Regions from separate parts of the Nocardia sp. NPDC050378 genome, predicted to be linked through region 1. Evidence: riboswitches for the same ligand, from Rfam matches in the RefSeq annotation. Region 1 holds a riboswitch; each other region holds the start of a gene.
The links. Region 1 has a riboswitch for S-adenosylmethionine ahead of AB0I35_RS28730 (bifunctional o-acetylhomoserine/o-acetylserine sulfhydrylase). Riboswitches for the same ligand answer to the same signal wherever they lie in the genome.

Region 1 (3,265 bases):
GGATGCCCGATGATCCACTCGAGCACCCGCATGCCACCCATCGACCCGCCGACGACGGCACCGAGCCGCTCGATGCCGAGCAGGTCGAGCAACTGCGCCTCGGCGGTCACCTGGTCGCGAATGGTCACCCAGGGAAACCGTGCGCCCCAAGGCTTTCCGTCGGGCGCGAGCGAAGACGGGCCCGTGCTGCCCTTACAGCCACCGAGCACATTGGTGGCGATCACACACCACTCGTCGGTGTCGATCGGCGCGCCGGGCCCGACCATGCCCTCCCACCAGCCGGGCGCCCCGTCGGGCCCACCGACGACATGGGAGTCGCCGGTGAGCGCGTGTTCGACGAGCACCACATTGTCGAGCGTGGGGGAGAGCTCACCCCACCGTTGCACCGCCAGCCGCACATCGGGGACGACCGCGCCGTTCTCCAGCGTCACGTCCCCGATGGCGACCACGCCGAGTCGCCCGTCCGGTGGTGGCAGCAGGGCCACCCCGGTGCCGGGACGGGTGATCGGCGATTCGGTGCTCACAGTCACGTCGTCGCCGCCGCGAAACCGGCCCGCAGATCGGCCAGGATGTCGTCGATTCCCTCGATACCCACCGCGAGCCGGACCAGGCCGGGAGTGACGCCGGCGGCCAGCTGCTCCTCCGGTGTCAACTGCGAGTGCGTGGTCGACGCCGGGTGGATCACGAGAGAACGCACATCACCGATGTTAGCCACATGGCTGTGCAGGCTGAGCGCGTCCACGAACTTCTTGCCCGCGTCGACACCACCTGCCAGCTCGAACGACACGATCGCGCCCGCACCCTTGGGTGCCAGCTGCTTGGCCCGCTCGTGCCAGGGCGAGGACTCGAGTCCCGCGTAGTGCACCGCGTCGACACCGGGCTGCGCGGCGACGAACTTCGCCACCTCGACCGCGTTGCTCACGTGCCGTTCCACCCGCAGGCTCAGCGTCTCGATGCCCTGGGCGATCAGGAAGGCGTTGAACGGTGACACCGCCGCGCCGAGGTCGCGCAACAACTGCACGCGCGCCTTGAGCGCGAACGCCGGGGCACCGAGATCGGCGAAGACCGCGCCGTGGTAGCTCGGATCGGGCTCGGTGAAGCCGGGGTACCGGGCGTTGCCCTCGGCGTCACGCACGGTCCAGTCGAAGGTGCCGCCGTCGACGATCACGCCCGCCACCGCCGCGCCGTGGCCACCGAGGTACTTCGTGGCCGAGTGCACCACGATGTCGGCGCCGTGGGCCAGCGGCTGGATCAGGTACGGAGTGGCGACGGTGTTGTCCACGATCAGCGGCAGCCCGTTGTCGTGAGCGACCCCGGCGATACCCGGGATGTCGAAGACCGCGCTGCTCGGGTTGGCGATGGTCTCGCCGTAGAACGCCTTGGTGTTGGGGCGGATCGCGGCCTGCCACTGCGCGAGGTCGTCGGGGTCCTCGACGAACGACACCTCGATGCCGAGCTTGGGCAGCGAGTAGTGGAAGAGGTTGTAGGTGCCGCCGTACAGGTGCGGGCTGGACACGATGTGGTCACCGGCGCCTGCCAGATTCAGGATGGCGTAGGTCTCGGCCGCTTGGCCCGAGGCCACCAGCAGCGCCGCGACACCGCCTTCGAGGGCGGCGACCCGCTGCTCCACCGCGTCCTGGGTGGGGTTCATGATCCGGGTGTAGATGTTGCCCGGTTCGGCGAGCCCGAACAGCGCGGCGGCGTGCTCGGTGTCGCGGAAGGTGTAGGAGGTGGTCTGGTAGATCGGCAGTGCCCGCGCGTTGGTGGTCGCGTCGGGGGCCTGGCCCGCGTGGATCTGCTTGGTCTCGAACGACCAGTTCTCGGGCAGGGCGGCGTCGGTCATGGTCAATGCTCCAGGGGTTGTGCGTCAGGGTTCAGCTGGGGCGGATCGACGGACAACAACACATGGGGGCCTCCTGAAATGCGCGCTTGCTCCCGACCTTCGGGAGCCCGGTCATCACCCGGAGCACCCCACCGCAGCTGGAGGGTTGCCGACCAGCGAGCCGGGGCTTCGCGCTGGTACTCATGACCTTGGACGACATGTTAACCGGACATCGCGCCGGTGGGGAAACTTCCCCCGCGTTTCCTGCCTCACATCACCGTGCCGCCGGTGCGGCGAAGCCGGGTGTGTCGTCGCCCGGTGCGCCGCAGACCTGCCGCAATCCGTGATAGGCGCGCAGGATCGCTTCGCGGGTGACCCGCACCGCCGCCTCCGGTGAGGTGGGCAGTACGTGCTCGGTGTCGGCGACCGCGAGGTGACACAGCGTCTGCCACGTGCCCGCGACCAGCTTCACCAGAAAATCGTCGGGTGTGGTCCCCATCCGCCGGGCCAGTTCCTCGCACACCGCGACGTTCTTCTTCTCCGCGTATTCCAGGGCCCGCGCGTTGACCGCCTGGCTGGCCCGCATGATCCGCTGCGTCTGCAGGAACTGGTGCAGGAACCGCAGACCGTCGGCATCGGCCTCGGACTCGACCACCTGGAGGTAGGCGCCGCACAGGGCTCGCAGTTCGTTGCCGGTATCGGGCTGGCCGCGCAGCGCGACGGCGACGGCGTGGCCGAAGTCGTCGATCGGGGCGAGCACGATGTCCTCTTTGAGCGCGAAGTACCGGTTGACGGTGCGGGGGGATACGTCGGCTCCGGCGGCGATCTGCTCGACGGTGGTCGCGTCGAAGCCCTGGGTATCGCACAGGTCGAGTCCGATCGCGACGATCGCGGCCCTGGTCTGCGCCTTCTTGCGCTCGCGCAGGCTCGGCGGAGCCGGCCGGTCGGAGGCGGTCGGAGTGGTCGAGTCGAGCATTTCGCCAGCTTAGCGTTTCAGCATGGCAAGCTGGCGCGACCTGCCAAGTGGCGCGTTCAGACAAATTTCTCTTGACGCCAATTGTCGCACGGTGCCAGGATTGGCCGACGCATGCCGAGTGATGAGGAGCCCAGGTGACCGGCACCGAACTGAAATCCGAATATGCTGCAGCCCCGGCGAATTCGATGCGATGGTGGGCGCTCGTCGTGCTCTCCGCCGCGCAGCTGATGGTGGTGCTCGACGCCACCGTCATCACCATCGCGCTGCCGTACGCCCAGCGCGACCTCGCCATCACCGACGGTGATAAACAGTGGGCCATCACCGCCTACACGCTCATCTTCGGCGGGTTGCTGCTGCTCGGTGGGCGGATGGCCGACTACCTGGGCCGCCGCCGCATCTTCCTGGTCGGCCTCGTCGGCTTCGCCGTCGCCTCGGCGCTGGCGGGCCTGGCGCAGAACACCGTGCAG
Region 2 (3,265 bases), on a different contig from region 1:
GTACGCACCCCCGACTCGGGCACGACGGTGAACTCGATCCGGTCGAGATAGGCCTCACCCTCGTGGGCGAAAACATCTGAGCCCCAGCGGTATCCGGCGCGTTTGGCCAACGTCACCGAGACGTCCTGCTGGTACTCGGCATAGGTGAACGGTCCGCTGCCGATGTTGTCGCCCGCGCAGCGCGCCTCCGCCGGCTTCGCGTTGGTCGACGGGGCGAGGATCCCCAGCTGCGAGGTCGAGGACGCCTGCAGGAATTGCGCGTTCGGTGTGCTGAATTCGACCCGGGCCGTGAGCTTGTCGACCACGGTGGTGCCGATGTAGTTGGCGAGGTAGCTCACGCCGAGCGGCGCTTTGGCCCCACCGAGCCGGACCACGGCGTCGAAGGTGTCGCGCACCGATTCGGCGGTGAGCGGCGAGCCGTCGCTGAAGGTCACCCCGTCTGTGAGGGTGAAGGTGAAGACCTTCGCATCGGGGCTGACCTCCCAGCTGCGTGCCAGCCACGGGGTGATCGCCCCGGTCGCCGGATCCTGATCGGTGAGCGAGTCCACGATCTGCCGGGTCACGTAGATGGTCTGATTGCTCCCGGCCTGGGCGGGATCCGAGCACGACGGTGCCTGCGAGAGCCCGTAGCGCAGGGTGCCGCCGGGTTGCGGGGGACCGGCTGGTCCGCCGCCTGCGGTGTCCCCGCCGCCGCAGGCGACCACCGTCGCGGTGGCGGCGAGAACACCGGCGAACGCGGCGATGCGATGTCGAATCACGAAACAACTCCAGCGAATTCACGGCCTGCGGCCAGGGGACGGCTCGGGATGCGGCGGCGCAACTCCGGCGCCACCTCGGCCTGGAACAGTTCGAGACTGTCCAGATAGTCGGACTCGGCTCGGCCCTCACGATCGGCGGACAGGTGGATCACCTCGTGCCCGAACTGCTCGTGGTACCGGCCGACCTTGTCGATCACCTGCTCCGGACTGCCGACCAGGGCGGAGGAACGGGCGAGGAAATCCTCGAGGGTCTCGAAGACCACCGGATTGCCCACCTGCCGCTGCAACGCGGTGCGCGCCTCGTAGAGCGGGCGATACACCTCGACGGCCTCCTGGGAGGTCCGCGCCACGTGCAGACCGGCCGTGCCCGCACCGACCAGGGCGTCGGCGGGGTCGCGCCCGTAGTCCACCCAGCGCTGCCGGTAGTGGCGGATCAGCTCGGCGTACGGCTCGATCGGGTGCGTGACGTTCGCCGAGAAGACCGGGTCGCCATGGCGCGCCGCCAGCTCCACCGATTCCCGGCTCGTCGCGCTGCCGTGCCAGATCCGCAGCTTCGGCTGCAACGGGCGCGGCAATGCTCGTGCGTCGGTGAGCGGCGGCCGGAATCGGCCCGACCACGTCACCTCGTCGCGGTCCCACAGTGCCCGCAGCAGTTCGTAACCTTCGCGGTTACGGTCCCACTGATCCTCGGTCGTCACGTGGTAGAGCTGCGCCTGGGCGGTGCCGTTGCCCTTGCCGATGATCAGCTCGAGCCGTCCGTCGGACAGGTTGTCGAGCGTGGCGTAGTCCTCGAAGGCGCGCACCGGGTCGAGCAGGCTCAAGGTGGTGACCGCGGTGAACAGGGTGATCCGCGAGGTGACCGCCGCCAAATGGCTGAGCACCACCGGGGGCGCGGCGGACAGGAACGGGTCTTCGTGCCGTTCGCCGACCGCGAACCCGTCGAAGCCCAATTCCTCAGCGCGCCTGGCCTGTTCGACCACGTCACGGAAACGGTCACGGGTGCTCGGCACGACGCCGGTCACCGGATCGGGAACCCGGGTGATCAGCGTCATGAGCAGGAATTTCATCGATCTCCTCCATCGAACCCGGCAGAAGCACCCACACCCGGACAGACCGGGCGGGTTGCTGCGACGTCGTAGAGCCAGGTCTCTCAGTCGCTCTGGATGGTGCGCCCGCTGCCGAAGCGTCGAGCCGGATCAGCATGTGGCACAGCTGTGATGACGCACAACGGTAGAAATCAGCGTGAGCGCAGCGGTTGGAATCGGATGCGGGTGCGGGCACAATCGCCGACGTCGGGCCCGGTCGACCCACCCCAGGCCCCCGCTGTGGCGGTACGCGACGCGCCGAATACCCGGTCACTTCACCTGCGCGGATTCACCGGATCGCGGGAGTAATCTCGGCCTTCTCAGCGTCGATGAGGAGTTCGCCGTGACTGTTGCGCGTCGTCTGACCACACTGACCTCGCTGACGGCCTGCGCCGCCGCCGTGCTGCTTGCCGCCCCCGTCGCCGCCGACCCACCGGTGCGGCCCGCCGTCACCCGCGACGCCCCGGCCACACCCGCAGCGGGCCCCGGCGATCTCCTCGCCGCCTATCAGACGGTCGTCGAAACCCTCGAGGCCCTCGGCATCCAGCCCTTCCTGTACCCGACGGTCGCCGCGAACTGTTCCGGTGACGGTCTCGGCCTGGTCCCGGCTGTCGCGGGTGCGGTTCCCGGCCCGTGGCCGACGAACACCCTGCCGATCCCCGGACTCGATCTCACGGCCGTGAAATCAGGCCAGACGCTGTTCACCTTCCTCCCGTACGGCCTGGAACCGGACACGGCCGCCACCAAGACTTCCGGTATGCAGGTGGCCTGGCTCAATATCAGCACCGGGCGCGGTGGGCTGGCCTCGATGGGGACGATCGCCGACATCGTCCGGGCGATGGTGCCGCCCGAGGTTCCCGTCGAACTCCGGCCGCTCGCCGAGAACGTCATCCGCGATTTCCTGCGCACCGCGATCCCGGTCGGCGGTGTGCGCGCGGTCCCCGTCGACACCGGGAAGGGCACCGTCCTCGCCGCCGTCTTCGGTACCACCGACAACGCGGGCCGCTCGTGCTTCTTCTTCCCGACCGTCGGCATCACCGAGGTCGCCTGATCCGGTGTCCGCGAGGGGCGGACCGTCGACAGCGCACGTCTTCCGGTGGGCACACCGAGCGGTGTTGGATACCTGGGCCGTGGGTCAGCCGTGACGAGCGAGCGGCGTTTCCGGTGCGACGAGGGGTCGCTGCTTCCAGCGCAGCCGCCCCGTGCGATGCAGGCGGTGCGAGCGGGCCCACAGGGTGAGGTAGTAGCCGACGGACACCGGATGGGCCAACGCCGAGCCGAGGTCGGCACCGGTGGGTGGGCGCCGGGTTTCGACGGCTCGGGCCGTGAGCCGCCCGGTGACGGCGGCGAGGTAGCCGAGCAGACCCGCCCGGCGCACCCGGCCACGACCGGCGAGAACCGCCAGCGGCGGAATCCAATAGG
Region 3 (3,265 bases), on a different contig from region 1:
TCGACTGACGCACGCGAAGCGGCATCGTCTCCAGCCCCTTGAGCAAGGTCCAAGCGTTGAACGGACTCAGCGCCGGACCGGTGTGGCGCATCAGGGTTTTCACGGGACCATCGATGTAGTCCTTGGCGCCGAGGATGGCGCCGCCGAGGACGCGGCCCTGGCCGTCGATGTGCTTGGTGCCGGAGTAGACGACCACGTCGGCGCCGAGTTCGAACCCGCGCTGCAGCAGCGGGGTGGCGAAGACGTTGTCCAGCACCACTTTCGCGCCTGCGGCGTGGGCCAGTTCGGTGACCCTGCGGACGTCGACGAGGGTTTGCATCGGGTTGGCCGGGGTCTCGAAGAACACGGCCTGGGTGGGTACCGACAGAGCCTGCTCCCACTGCGAGAGGTCGTCGCCGTCGACGAAGACGGTCTCGATCCCCCAGCGCGGCAGGATCTCGTTGCACACCACGAAGCAGGAACCGAACAGACTGCGCGCGGCGACGAGCCGGTCGCCTGCCTTCAGCAGCGCGCCCAGCGCGGTGAACACCGCCGACATGCCCGAGGCGGTCGCGAACGCGGCCTCGGCGCCGTCGAGCAGGCGGATGCGCTCCTCGAACATGGCCACCGTCGGGTTGCCGAAGCGGGAGTAGACGAAGTGTTCGACATCGCCGGTGAACGCGGCCTCGGCGGCCTCGGCGTTCTCGTAGACGAAGCCGGAAGTCAGGTAGAGCGCCTCGGACGTCTCGTCGAATCCGGAACGACGCAGGCCACCGCGCACGCCGAGGGTGGCGGGACCGACCCCTTCGGGCAGCGGCTTGTCGAAGGAACCACCGGTGATCATGCGAAGTCTCCTAATGCCTGGCGCCACGGCAGGCCGACGGCGCGCCAGCCGGTGCTGCCGCGCTGCCCGAACGCGTCGGGGCCGCCCTCGAAACCGTCGAGCACGTTGTAGGACGGGGTGATCCCCGCCGCGGTGGCCACCGTCGCCGCGTGCGCCGAGCGCTGACCCGAGCGACACAGGAACACCACGGGTGCGTCGGCCGGGCGGTCGGCGAGGACCTGTTCGAGCTGCTCACCGAAGCGCGGGTTGCGCGCGCCGGTGCCGTCGACCCATTCGATGAAGTGCGCGGGGCGCTCGATGGAGCTGGTGTCGGGAATGCCGATGTGGGCCCACTCGCCTTCGGTGCGCACGTCGACCAGCACCGCGTCGGGATGCTCGGTCAGGATTTCCCACGCCTTCTCAGGGGTGATGTCGCCGGCGTAACTCATGTCGATCCTCCTGCGTGAATCCGCTCTTGCCGAGGCGGGGGAGTCCAGCACACGGCCAGGTCGTCACCCGGAGCACCCCACCGCGGAGGAGGGTTGCCGACCAGCGAGCCGGGGCTTGACGCTGGTACTCATGACCTTGCGATCTGAGATTGCCCCGGCACTGGTCACCGTGTCAAACCCCTCAGGGGGTGCACACCAGCCAGGCGCCGTCGACCCGGGTGAGATTCCAGGTGCTCGACGTCGCCTGCCCGCCCACCGAAACCGTGGCGTCGATCTTGGCCCGGTTGCCGTTGACGGTGGCGTTTGAAAAGCCCTTCTTGTCGATCGTCACCGCTGATTCCGGGCCGCCGAGCCGTTCGGTGAGACCCGATTTCGCCTCGTCGAACCCGGGGCACGCCACCCCGGGCGGCGGACGCTGATCGGTGCGCGAGCGCGCGTCGATATAGTTGGTGACGGCGGCCGCGAGCCGATCGGCCTCTGTGACATTTTTCTCAGCGGGTGCGAGGAGCCCGCCGACGACGATGCTGATGAGCACGACGACCGCGATCACCGCGGCCGCGACGAACGGGACGATGGACCGCTTGTCGGTCTGATCGACCTCGATGGGCTGATCGTCCGAGCCTGTTTGCTCCTCGCTCATGTGGTAATCCTGACAGACCCGGGCCGGGCAGCTACACCGCGCGCCGGGTTGCCGCAACACCGCAGCTAGAATCGCGTTGATTACGGCCTGCCGCCGACGAGGACGGCAGCGGCCGGTAGCCGGTTTCCGACTTAGCCTAAGCTAAGTTGACGCCGTCACATCGTTTCTCGACCAAAGGGTGCGCGTAGACAATGACCGAACAGACAGCGACTCGCCCGCTTCGCATCGCGATCGTGGGTGCGGGACCGGCCGGTATCTACGCCGCCGACGCGTTGATGAAGTCCGACGCCGAGGTCAGCATCGACCTCTACGAGCGCATGCCCGCGCCCTTCGGTCTCATCCGCTACGGCGTCGCGCCCGACCACCCGCGCATCAAGGGCATCATCACCGCCCTGCACAAGGTGCTCGACAAGGATCAGGTGCGCCTGCTCGGCAACATCGACTACGGCACCGACATCACCCTCGACGACCTGCGGCAGTTCTACGACGCGGTGATCTTCTCCACCGGTGCCAACGCCGACCGCGCGCTGCCGATCCCCGGCATCGACCTCGACGGTTCCTACGGCGCCGCCGACTTCGTCTCCTGGTACGACGGGCACCCCGACGTGCCCCGTTCGTGGCCGCTGGATGCCGAGAAGGTCGCCGTGCTCGGCGTCGGCAACGTGGCCCTGGACGTGGCGCGCGTGCTCGCCAAGACCGGCGACGAGCTGCTGCCCACCGAGATCCCGCCGAACGTCTACAAGGGGCTCAAGGAGAACAAGGCCGTCGAGGTGCACGTCTTCGGGCGTCGCGGTCCCGCGCAGGCCAAGTTCACCCCCCTCGAGCTGCGTGAACTCGACCACTCGCCGACCATCGAGGTGATCGTCGACCCCGAGGACATCGACTACGACGAGGGTTCCGAGGCCGCGCGCCGCAACTCCAAGCAGGTCGACATGGTCGCCAACACCCTCGAGCAGTGGGCCATCCGCGACCAGGGCAACCGCCCGCACAAGCTGTTCCTGCACTTCTTCGAGTCGCCCGCCGAGATCGTCGGCGACGAGAACGGCCGGGTCGTCGGTCTCAAGACCGAGCGCACCCAGCTCGACGGCACCGGCAACGTCAAGGGCACCGGCGAGTTCAAGCAGTGGGACGTGCAGGCCGTCTACCGCGCCGTCGGTTACCTGTCACAGAACATCAACCAGCTGCCGTTCGACGATCAGGCAGGCACCGTGCCCAACGAGGCCGGTCGCGTGATCGCCGACGAGAGCGCCGAGGGTGCGGCCCGTTTCATGCCCGCCACCTACGTCACCGGCTGGATCAAGCGTGGCCCCGTCGGCCTGATCGGCCACACCAAGGGCGACGCCAACGAGACCATCGCCTGCCTGCTCGACGACG

Region 2: it holds a riboswitch for S-adenosylmethionine, as region 1 does, so the genes downstream of both, AB0I35_RS21880 (LLM class flavin-dependent oxidoreductase) here and AB0I35_RS28730 (bifunctional o-acetylhomoserine/o-acetylserine sulfhydrylase) in region 1, are expected to answer to the same signal.
Region 3: it holds a riboswitch for S-adenosylmethionine, as region 1 does, so the genes downstream of both, AB0I35_RS02880 (rhodanese-like domain-containing protein) here and AB0I35_RS28730 (bifunctional o-acetylhomoserine/o-acetylserine sulfhydrylase) in region 1, are expected to answer to the same signal.

What each region holds. Positions count from the first base shown of each region.
Region 1 is NZ_JBFAKI010000020.1:42,069-45,333, reverse strand. It holds gene AB0I35_RS28735 (homoserine O-acetyltransferase) at 1-530, opposite strand, end outside; gene AB0I35_RS28730 (bifunctional o-acetylhomoserine/o-acetylserine sulfhydrylase) at 527-1,843, opposite strand; SAM riboswitch class IV at 1,921-2,031, opposite strand; gene AB0I35_RS28725 (TetR family transcriptional regulator) at 2,097-2,798, opposite strand; gene AB0I35_RS28720 (MFS transporter) at 2,933-3,265, shown strand, end outside.
Region 2 is NZ_JBFAKI010000010.1:86,194-89,458, reverse strand. It holds gene AB0I35_RS21885 (ABC transporter substrate-binding protein) at 1-758, opposite strand, end outside; gene AB0I35_RS21880 (LLM class flavin-dependent oxidoreductase) at 755-1,825, opposite strand; SAM riboswitch class I at 1,832-1,928, opposite strand; gene AB0I35_RS21875 (hypothetical protein) at 2,187-2,894, shown strand; gene AB0I35_RS21870 (glycosyltransferase family 2 protein) at 2,979-3,265, opposite strand, start outside.
Region 3 is NZ_JBFAKI010000001.1:619,551-622,815, reverse strand. It holds gene AB0I35_RS02885 (O-succinylhomoserine sulfhydrylase) at 1-823, opposite strand, end outside; gene AB0I35_RS02880 (rhodanese-like domain-containing protein) at 820-1,251, opposite strand; SAM riboswitch class IV at 1,269-1,387, opposite strand; gene AB0I35_RS02875 (hypothetical protein) at 1,433-1,891, opposite strand; gene AB0I35_RS02870 (FAD-dependent oxidoreductase) at 2,083-3,265, shown strand, end outside.